DNA from 3 places in the Roseobacter litoralis Och 149 genome. Region 2 is predicted to be linked to each of the others. Evidence: riboswitches for the same ligand, from Rfam matches in the RefSeq annotation. Region 2 holds a riboswitch; each other region holds the start of a gene.
What was found. A riboswitch is a leader RNA that binds a small molecule or an ion and turns the genes downstream of it on or off. The one in region 2 is predicted to bind thiamine pyrophosphate.
Positions count from the first base shown of each region.

Region 1: linked by a shared signal. The riboswitch ahead of thiD (bifunctional hydroxymethylpyrimidine kinase/phosphomethylpyrimidine kinase) and the one ahead of thiM (hydroxyethylthiazole kinase) in region 2 are both predicted to bind thiamine pyrophosphate.
Region 3: linked by a shared signal. The riboswitch ahead of RLO149_RS19630 (thiamine ABC transporter substrate-binding protein) and the one ahead of thiM (hydroxyethylthiazole kinase) in region 2 are both predicted to bind thiamine pyrophosphate.

Region 1 covers NC_015730.1:4,022,025-4,025,298, reverse strand. Annotated here, with positions in the region: gene RLO149_RS19260 (LysR family transcriptional regulator) at 68-982, shown strand; TPP riboswitch at 1,497-1,600, shown strand; gene thiD (bifunctional hydroxymethylpyrimidine kinase/phosphomethylpyrimidine kinase) at 1,658-2,437, shown strand; gene RLO149_RS19250 (FAD-dependent oxidoreductase) at 2,434-3,274, shown strand, end outside.
Region 2 covers NC_015730.1:919,152-922,425, forward strand. Annotated here, with positions in the region: gene thiD (bifunctional hydroxymethylpyrimidine kinase/phosphomethylpyrimidine kinase) at 1-14, opposite strand, end outside; gene thiE (thiamine phosphate synthase) at 11-655, opposite strand; gene thiM (hydroxyethylthiazole kinase) at 652-1,425, opposite strand; TPP riboswitch at 1,472-1,561, opposite strand; gene RLO149_RS04200 (SDR family NAD(P)-dependent oxidoreductase) at 1,650-2,429, opposite strand; gene RLO149_RS04205 (TRAP transporter substrate-binding protein) at 2,584-3,274, shown strand, end outside.
Region 3 covers NC_015730.1:4,093,670-4,096,943, reverse strand. Annotated here, with positions in the region: gene RLO149_RS19645 (DMT family transporter) at 1-120, opposite strand, end outside; gene aroC (chorismate synthase) at 187-1,287, opposite strand; TPP riboswitch at 1,381-1,482, shown strand; gene RLO149_RS19630 (thiamine ABC transporter substrate-binding protein) at 1,520-2,500, shown strand; gene RLO149_RS19625 (thiamine/thiamine pyrophosphate ABC transporter permease ThiP) at 2,476-3,274, shown strand, end outside.

The DNA.
Region 1 (3,274 bases), 1.4 Mb from region 2:
TCGGTATCATCCATGCGCTCGTGAAAGGTCGATTGCCTAAATTCGTCCACCTGCTATACGCTGATGGATGAACTGGCAGGCTATCTCCTTCGATTGGAATCAGGTGCGCGCCTTCCTCGCGACAGCTGAGGAGGGCTCGTTCAGCGGCGCGGCGCGCGTGTTGAAGACAACGCAGCCGACGATAGGACGGCAGATCGGTGCGTTGGAGGAGGCACTTGGCGTGACGCTGGTGGAGCGCAGCGTCCGTGGTCTTACCTTGACGGAAGCAGGGCGCGACCTGATTGATCACACGCGTACCATGGGTGAGGCTGCGACGCTCATCTCGATGGTGGCCGACGGTAAATCACAGGAAGTCTCGGGTGAAGTTACTGTAACGGGCACAGACCTCTTGTCCGCAGCAATCCTGCCCGGCGTACTCAAGCCGTTGCGACAGACGGCGTCCGGCATCCGCGTCCGCATCCATGCATCAAGCGAGATGCAGAATTTGACACAGCGCGAGGCGGACATCGCGATACGCCACGTCCGCCCAGATCAGCCGGACCTGATTGCACGGCATTTGGGCGACTTTCGCGCCAATCTCTATGCCGCGACTGACTATCTTGATCGCGCAGGTCGCCCGCATACGCCGCGTGATGTGGCGACCCTCGATTTCGTCGGAAATGCTGATCCTGAGCGCTTGATGGCCCCGCTGCATAACATGGGCGTGCCCGTTCGCGCAGAGAGCTTTGTGATGTCGAGCGAGAGCGGTGTCGTCGCATGGGAATTGGTAAAAGCGGGCTATGGCGTCTCGATGCAGCCCGAAACGTTAGGTGAGGCTGAACCGGGCTTAGAAAAGGTCTTGTCGGATTTCCCCTCGCTTGAGTTTCCAATCTGGCTGGTTACCCATCGGGAGTTACAGACCAGCCGCCGTATCCGGATCGTATTCGACCTGCTGGCTCGGGGTCTCACGGACGTTGCGAAGCGCCGAGGTAGCGGCGATTGACAGGTATAAATGCGCCGAACCCGGAGCAAGTGAGGTCGCATGGCGGTAATTAAAGCTACGCTTGCGAGAGTTCGTTTTGTGCGATGAGTGCACGTTAATGTTGGAAATGCTGCGCAATCGATCAACGCCGCTCCGGGGAAGCTGCAATACGGCAACGGTTCTCGCGATGAACGGCTGGTTGGGGCCGTTCTCAAAGGCCCTTCATCATTGCGTATCGTCGATGCTGCGAAGGTGCCGACGACAGGTTTGAGCTCGCAGCCGACATGCTAGAATTGTACTGGGTGTGTTTGCAGCGTAAAAAATTCTGCATGCACGAAAAGATCTGCGTTGCGAGGCGGTGCAAAAAGCAGTCATCCGTGTCAGCTTTAGGAAACCGTTTGGTGTCGCGTGACAGAACATAGATGGTCGCGGCCCTTTTTCTCTTTCGAAGATCAATTTCGTAGACATTCAGAACAATTCTCCTGAGATCCTTTTAACCATTTGACGCTTCTGCGCGATCAACTTACACGTAGATCTATATCTGTTGGGGTGCCCTTAACCGGGCTGAGATGCACAAGCTGCGAACCCATTGAACCTGAACCGGTTAGGACCGGCGGAGGGAACAGCTCGCGGAACTCGCATCCGTGATGTCCTGCGCCCTTTAGCTTCCTGACTCTTAAACCGAGGGGCTACGACGTGGTAGCAAAGGCGTTAACGATTGCTGGCTCCGACTCTGGTGGTGGGGCTGGTATTCAGGCCGATCTCAAGGCTTTTTCCGCAATGGGTGTTTATGCTGCTTCTGTTGTGACGGCGGTTACCGCACAGAACACCAATGCTGTCACAGCCATTCATCCGATCCCGGATGAGGTCGTTGCTGCGCAGATAAAAGCCGTTCTGGATGATATCGATATTGACGTGGTCAAGATCGGAATGCTGGGCACACCGTCGCTGATTGCAACGGTGGCGGATGCGCTGGCGGGCTATGATGGGCCAGTTGTGCTTGATCCCGTGATGGTTGCTAAATCAGGCGATACTCTGCTGGCCGATAGCGCGATAAATGCGTTGAAATCTTCACTTTTCGGACGCGCGACCCTGCTTACACCCAACCTACCTGAAGCAGCGAAACTGGTCGGCGAGGGCAGCACGCAGTCGCAGGCGTCCGCCCTTCTCGAACTTGGCGTCGGTGCAGTTTTGATGAAAGGCGGACATGCCGACGCAGAGACCTGCACCGATCATCTTGTCTGGCAAACGGGAACGCAAGCCTTCTCGGCCCCACGAGTGAATACCCGCAACACCCACGGCACGGGATGTTCCTATTCCTCTGCAATCGCTGCGGGCCTGGCGCAGGGTATGGCGTTGAGTGATGCGGTATCGCGTGCGCACACCTGGCTACATCAAGCGATTTTGCGTGCCGATGAATTGCACGTCGGGCGGGGTCATGGGCCCGTTCATCACTTTCATGCGTTTTGGAAGTGAGCGGCCCATTCACCATTCTGGGCGGCGGCGTTTGCGGGTTGGCAGTGGCGGCAGAATTGTCGTCACGCGGCGCGCAGGTCACGCTCATTGATCCCAAAGGCGCGCCGGGCGATCATGCCTGTTCTTGGTGGGCGGGCGGCATGCTGGCGCCCGATTGCGAAGGCGTGAGCGCAGAGCCCGAGATCGTGCGCCAAGGCCGCAAAGCTGCAAGGTGGTGGGAAAGCCAAGGCGGGATTGTACATCACGAGGGCACGCTCGTTGTCGCACTTAATCGCGATCAAAGCGATCTGGCAACTTTTGCGCGCCGCGCGCCGACCGCGACATCGCTGTCAAAAACGCAGATCGCTGAGTGCGAGCCGCTTTTGGCCGAACGCTATTCCAAGGCGCTATTCTTGGCAGATGAGGGACATCTTGACCCTCGCGCGACACTGACCGCGCTGCATGCGCGGTTGGAGCAAAGAGGCGTGGGGTTTGGCGGTAACATCAAAGGTCAGGTGATTGACTGCCGCGGGCTTGCTGCGCGCGATACCCTCACAGATTTGCGCGGCGTGAAGGGCGAGATGCTTGTGGTCCGCTGCCCCGACGCGACGCTGTCGCGCCCCGTCCGACTGCTTCATCCGCGATTCCCGCTGTATATCGTGCCGCGTGGCGACAGTGTCTTCATGTTGGGCGCGACCCAGATCGAAACCGGCGAACGCGGGCGCGCGACGCTGCGGTCTGTTATGGAATTGATGAATGCGGCCTACGCCCTGCACCCCGCTTTTGGTGAGGCAGAGCTGTTGGAAATTGGCGTTGATGCGCGCCCTGCCTTTCCAGACAACCAACCGCGCATCCGGC
Region 2 (3,274 bases):
ACGTTTGGGATCATGTTTTGTGCTCCGGTTTGAAGGAGTGAAATGCGCGTGCCGCCGCCTTTGGGTCGGCCTGACCGCAGATGGCTGAAACGACGGCCATGCCATCCGCTCCGCTGGCAAGCACACCATCTATATGGTCGGGCTTGAGGCCGCCAATCGCAACATTCGGCAAAGACGACAGCGCGATCAGATCGGCCAGTCCGTCAAAACCCGTGGGCTGCGCGTGGTCGGTTTTCGTATCCGTGCCAAAAACAGGGCCGAGCCCAAGGTAATCCACATAGGCCGGGTCCGCGTCGCGCACGGTCTGCGGCGTTTCGCACGACAGCCCCAGAATTCTGTCGGGGCCGAGCATCGCGCGGGCTTTGTCCGGCGCAATATCGCCCTGACCGATATGCGCGCCATCTGCATCCGCGGCGACTGCAGCAGTGACATCATCATTGATGACGAGCGGCACACCGGTGCCCTGCAAGGCGGCCTTGAGCGCCATCGCGAGGTCAATGCGCTGCGCGGTGGTGGCGTGTTTGGCACGCAGTTGCACCATCGTCACCCCACCCGCCACCGCACGGCGCACGGTCTCCACGATGCCCGTTTGCGCACAAAGCTGTGGGTCGGTCACCAGATAGAGCCGCAAGTGATCTTTCAACTGGCCCGTCATCCGATGACCTGTGCCAAATCAGCGGGCTGTGTGTTGGCAAGTGCATCAAGGAAATGGACCTGAAAGCTGCCCGGCCCCTCGGCGCGCTTTGCAGCGGCACTGCCTGCGACTTTGAAATGCGCAAGGGCGGCGAGCGCCGCGTCGAAAGCCGGGCCTGTGGCTGCATATGCGCCCATCAATGCGGTCTGAGAACAGCCCAGAGCGGTAATCTGCGGCATCAGGGGCGAGCCGCCCGAAACCTGCGCCTCGCGGGTGCCATCGGTCAGATAATCAACGGGGCCGGTGATCGCGACGACCGACCCAAACTGGGTCGCAAGCGATTTGGCAGCCCCCTGAGCGGCCTCTACGCTGTCCCCACTGTCGGCCCCTTTCCCAGCCCCTGCTTCCCCGGCCAGTGCCAGAATTTCAGATGCGTTGCCGCGCAGGATCGTAGGGCGTTGTGCGAGCAGAAGCTGCGCTGCACGTTTGCGATAATCGGAGATGAAGTGCGCAACGGGATCCAGAACCCACGGGATATTCTGCGCATTGGCCGCCGTTGCCGCCGCCACCATACTGGCCTGCCAAGGCGCTGACAGTGTTCCGATATTGATCGTCAATGCGCCGCAAACAGGTGTAAATTCGGCGATTTCCTCGGGCGCATGGACCATGGCGGGTGATGCACCCGCTGCCAAAACGACGTTTGCCGCGACATTCATCGCCACGTAGTTCGTTATGCAGTGCACCAAAGGATTCTGGTCGCGCAGCGCAGTCAGCAGGTCATGTGGGGCCATTGTGTTTCCTCTTTTTGCAAGCAAAAAGAGGTGCGATGTATGCAGCACAAGTAGACATACAACCTCCCTCCGCCAGCACTATCTGGTTCAGGTTCGAAGGGTACGTCTCAGCTTTTCAGCGCCCCTGGTGCATAAACGGCTAATTTTTTTCGGTCGGGTCGTCAAACTGATTCAACGCGTCATACGCAGCGGCATCCATCACCCATGCGGTTTTGCGCTGCGGGTTAAGGCATAAGCTGTCCGCCGTTCACTTCGATCGTCTGGCCAATGATATATCCCGCCAGACGATTTGACGCCAGAAAGAGGTATGCGCCGACGCAGTCCTTAGCGCTTCCCAAACGCCCTTGCGGAATGGTTGCCAGCATCGCGTCCATCTGCGCTGCGGTCGAGTAGCGTTCATGAAATGGCGTATCAATCACACCGGGCGCGACCGCGTTCACCCGGATACCATGGGCGATCCATTCTTTGGCCATACCCCGGGTGACGTTTGAAACGAATGCCTTTGACGAGCCATAAAGCCCGGCACCGTTGCTCGCGCCGTTTCTGGCTGCAATCGAGGATGTATGTATGACGAAACCGCCGCTCACCTTTAGATGGGGGAAGGCAGCCTTGGAGGCCACAAGGATTGAACGGGCGTTTAAATCCATGATGTCGTCGTAATCTGTGTCGGTCACTTCGGCGTAGGCAACCCGCCTGACCATCCCACCGGCATTGTTGATGAGCCCGTCAAGGCCGCCGAGTGCCGCTGAGGCGGCTTCAACCGCAGCGCCCATCGCCGCACTGTCTGACGCATCCGCTCGGATCAGATGCGCTTTGCCGCCTTTAGCCTCTATGTTGCGCGCCACTGTTTCCGCAGCTTCACTGCTTGAATTGTAATGCACACCGACATGTGCCCCCTGTGATGCAAATGCCTCTGCCAGCGCCGCTCCGATGCCGGTTGATGCGCCAGTGATCAGAATGCGTTTGCCTTTGAACTCGGGTATTCTCAAAGCATGTTCCGACATGAAGGGACTCCTGACAGACCCTCGCAGGTCCAGATTACTTTCGGCTGCAAAGGACTTTGGTAAATAAACAGTTGTTGCGTATACGGTCAGACTCAAACCATACTGTAGTCTCCGGGTGGCCGTCTAGTAGCCGCCAGAAAACTGGGAGGATTGTATGAAATACTTGGCTGTAGCAACATGCATTGCATTGGCATCGGGGGCCACGACGACGTCGGCGACCGAACTTGTGGGCGCTGTGCAGTTCGACGAATCTCACGCCTTTACCAAAGCATTGCGGGAGTTTGAGCGCGTCGCGGGCGAATGTTCCGGTGGCTCGCTCATCTTTGATCTGCATCTGAATTCAGAGCTTGGGCTGGAGAAGGATTATTTTGAAAACATGAGCCAGGGCATCGCGGTGGATTACGCCATTGTCAGCCCATCGCATATGTCGACTTTCTCGCAGAAAGCGCCCTTGATGGACATGCCGTTCCTGTTTCGTGATCTGGATCACTGGAATGCCGTAATGGAACAGGATGCTCTTGCTCCGCTCGCCGCGGACGTTCTGCAGCAGGCGGATGTGCGGCTGATCGGCTACGCGGGCGGTGGCACGCGCAACCTGATCGTGAACAAGCCCGTGACCACGATGGAAGAACTCCAAGGGCTGCCAATGCGCGTCATGGGAGCACCGATCCAGACCCGTATCTTCGAAGCCATCAAGGCGGCCCCCTCGGTCATCGCCTATAGCGAAGTCTATAACGCCATCCAGACCGGCGTAATCGACGCGGCCGAGAACGAGGCGGCAGGCATCGAACAGATGAAGTTCTACGAGGTTGGTCCAGAGATTTCGCTGACACGGCATGCCATCA
Region 3 (3,274 bases), 1.3 Mb from region 2:
GGGTGGCACATGGGGTGATACGGATTTGATCAGCGCCGCCATGACCATAAACAGAAAGACCGCGCAGAGCTTCAGGGCGATTGCGCGGCCGGGTTTGTTTTGGGTCAGATCGGTTGCCATAAGCCTTCTGTGCGCGCCCGTCTTGCAAAGATCAAGCGCGCGGGCACGGCGCTGAATGCATGGCTGCTACCCGATATGACCCTGATTTTCGCCAACCTGCCCCCGGTGGAGCAGCAGATGGTCGAGCAAAACGCAGGCCATCATTGCCTCACCAACGGGAACGGCGCGAATGCCGACACAAGGATCATGGCGGCCCTTGGTGATGATCTCGGTGTCTTCGCCGCTTTTGGTGATCGTCTTGCGCGTGGTCAGGATGCTTGAGGTCGGTTTGACGGCAAAACGCACCACAACATCCTGCCCGGTGCTGATACCGCCCAGAATCCCGCCGGAATGGTTCGATGAATACTCTGGGCCATCCGGTCCCATCGAAATTTCATCGGCGTTCAATTCACCGGTCAGCATGGCGGCGGACATACCCTCGCCAATCTCGACACCTTTGACGGCGTTGATGCTCATCATCGCGGCGGCCAGATCCGTGTCCAGCTTGGCATAGATCGGCGCACCCAGACCTGCGGGGACCCCACGCGCGACGACTTCGATCACCGCGCCTACGGAACTGCCCGACTTGCGCAGCCCATCTAGGTAGTTTGCCCACTCATCCGCCGCCTGCGCATCGGGCGTCCAGAAGGGGTTGGCGTCGATCTGATCCCAGTCGAACCGGGAGCGGTCGATTTCATGCGCGCCCATACGCGTCATGTAACCTTTGATGTCGATCCCCGGTGCGATGGCATTGATCGCCTCGCGCGCCAGCCCACCGGCGGCTACACGCGCTGCTGTTTCGCGCGCCGAGGACCTGCCGCCACCACGATAATCACGCACGCCGTATTTCTGGAAATAGGTGATATCCGCATGGCCGGGGCGGAATTTATCCTTGATATCGCCGTAATCTTTGGAGCGTTGATCCGTGTTCTCGATCATCAGTTGAACCGGCGTGCCGGTCGTCACCCCTTCGAAGGTGCCGGAGAGGATTTTGACCTCATCCGCCTCGCGCCTTTGCGTGGTGTATTTGTTCTGCCCGGGTTTGCGTTTGTCCAGCCAGTGCTGAATTTTGCCCGCGTCAATTGCGACACCGGGCGGGCAGCCATCCACAGTGGCGCCAAGGGCGGGGCCATGGCTTTCACCCCACGTGGTGACACGGAAAAGATGGCCAAATGAATTCATCGACATCGGCGGTGCTCCTTTAGCACAGGTGCTTAGCCGCGCAGACCGAGCGCCTCAAGCCCTTATCGCTTGCCAAGCCCCGCCGCGCGTAATACGTCCCTGCTTACCTCGGGGGGCCAATCCGGCTGAGATGCGCACGCGCGCGGACCCGTAGAACCTGAACCGGTTAGAACCGGCGGAGGGAAGGTTGAGCATATCATCCTCTTTCGCCGTTCGACGCATTTGAAAAGGATAGATCATGCGAAGAACTCTGATAACTGCTGGCATCGTGTTGGCCTCGCAGGCTGCGGCTGAAACGCCCGTGCTTACCGTCTACGCGGGCGATTACTTTACCTCCGAATGGGGGCCCGGCCCGATGATCGAAACCGGGTTTGAAGAGATTTGCGGGTGCGATCTGCAGTTTTCGACCGGTGATCTTGTGCCGCGTTTGCTGTTGGAAGGCGCGCGAACCAAGGCTGATGTCGTGATGGGTCTGACGTCGGATGTCACATCCAAAGCACGTGCGACCGGCTTGTTTGCACCGCACGGGCAAGACAACGGGGCGCTGACACTGCCGGTTGACTGGACGGATGACACCTTCTTGCCATTCAACTACGGGCATGCGGCCTTCGTTTACAATACAGCGACAGTTGCCAACCCGCCCGCGAGTTTCGAGGCCATGCTGGACATGCCCGATGATGTAAAAATCGTCATTCAGGACCCGCGCACGTCTTTGTCGGGTCTGGCGCTGGTGCTTTGGGTGCAATCTGTCTTTGGCGATGACGCAGGCGCGGCCTGGGAAAAGCTCGCGCCGAACATCCTGACCGTGACCAAGGACTGGTCGGCCAGCTACGGCATGTTTACCGATGGCGAAGCAGACATGGTACTGAGTTATACCACCTCACCCGCCTACCACATGTTTGCCGAGGATGATTTCACCAGACAGGCCGCGATTTTCCCCGAGGGCCACTATTTTATGGTCGAAACCGTCGGCAAGATCGCAGCGACGGATCAGCCTGAACTGGCCGATGCCTTCATGGCCTATGTGATGAGCCAGAGCTTTCAATCCTCGATCCCCGCGGCCAACTGGTCGTTGCCATCTGCGTTGCCGCAGGATCAATGGCCCGAAGGCTGGGCGCAATTGCCGCTGCCGGACAAGGTGCTGTTTTACTCCGAAGCCGATGCAACCGCGCTTCAGGCAGAAGCCATTGAGACATGGCGCGCAGCGCTCAGCCAATAAGCGGACGTGCGGGGATCGTTGCGGGCACCTTGGTGGTCGCGGCGGTCCTGTTGGCGTTTCTTGGCATCGGTTTGCGGGCCGAGGCCAGCGCGGGCTTTGGGGCTGCGGAATGGCAAGCCATCCGCTTTACTGTTGTGCAGTCCGTCCTGTCCGCGTCGATATCCGTGGTGCTGGCCATTCCGCTGGCCCGTGCGCTGGCGCGGCGTGACCTGCCGGGACGTCAGATGCTGATCACCTTGCTGGGTGCGCCTTTTATCCTGCCGGTCATCGTCGCGGTTCTGGGTCTGCTGGCCGTATTTGGTCGCAATGGGTGGGTCAATGCCGCCTTTGGCACCTTGGGTTTGCCGCCGGTGTCGATCTATGGCTTACACGGTGTGGTATTGGCCCATGTGTTCTTCAACCTGCCCTTGGCCACACGCCTGTTGCTGCAAGGCTGGCAGAGCATCCCGGCAGAGCGGTTTCGCCTTGCCGCGCAACTGAACCTGTCGCCATGGGTTATCTTTCGCACCATTGAGGTGCCGCTGCTGATCCGTATTCTGCCCGGTGCGGCCGCCTTGATCTTTGTGATTTGTCTGACGAGCTTTGCGGTTGCTCTGACACTGGGGGGCGGTCCGCGCGCGACGACAATCGAACTGGCCATCTATCAGGCGTTCCGCTTTGATTTCGATCTGTCAAAGGCGGCTTTGCTGTCGGTGATCCAGCTTGTTCTGGCGGGCGGCGCTGCCGTGCTGGCGCTTTGGATCATCCCGCAGATTTCACTGACCGGTGGGATGG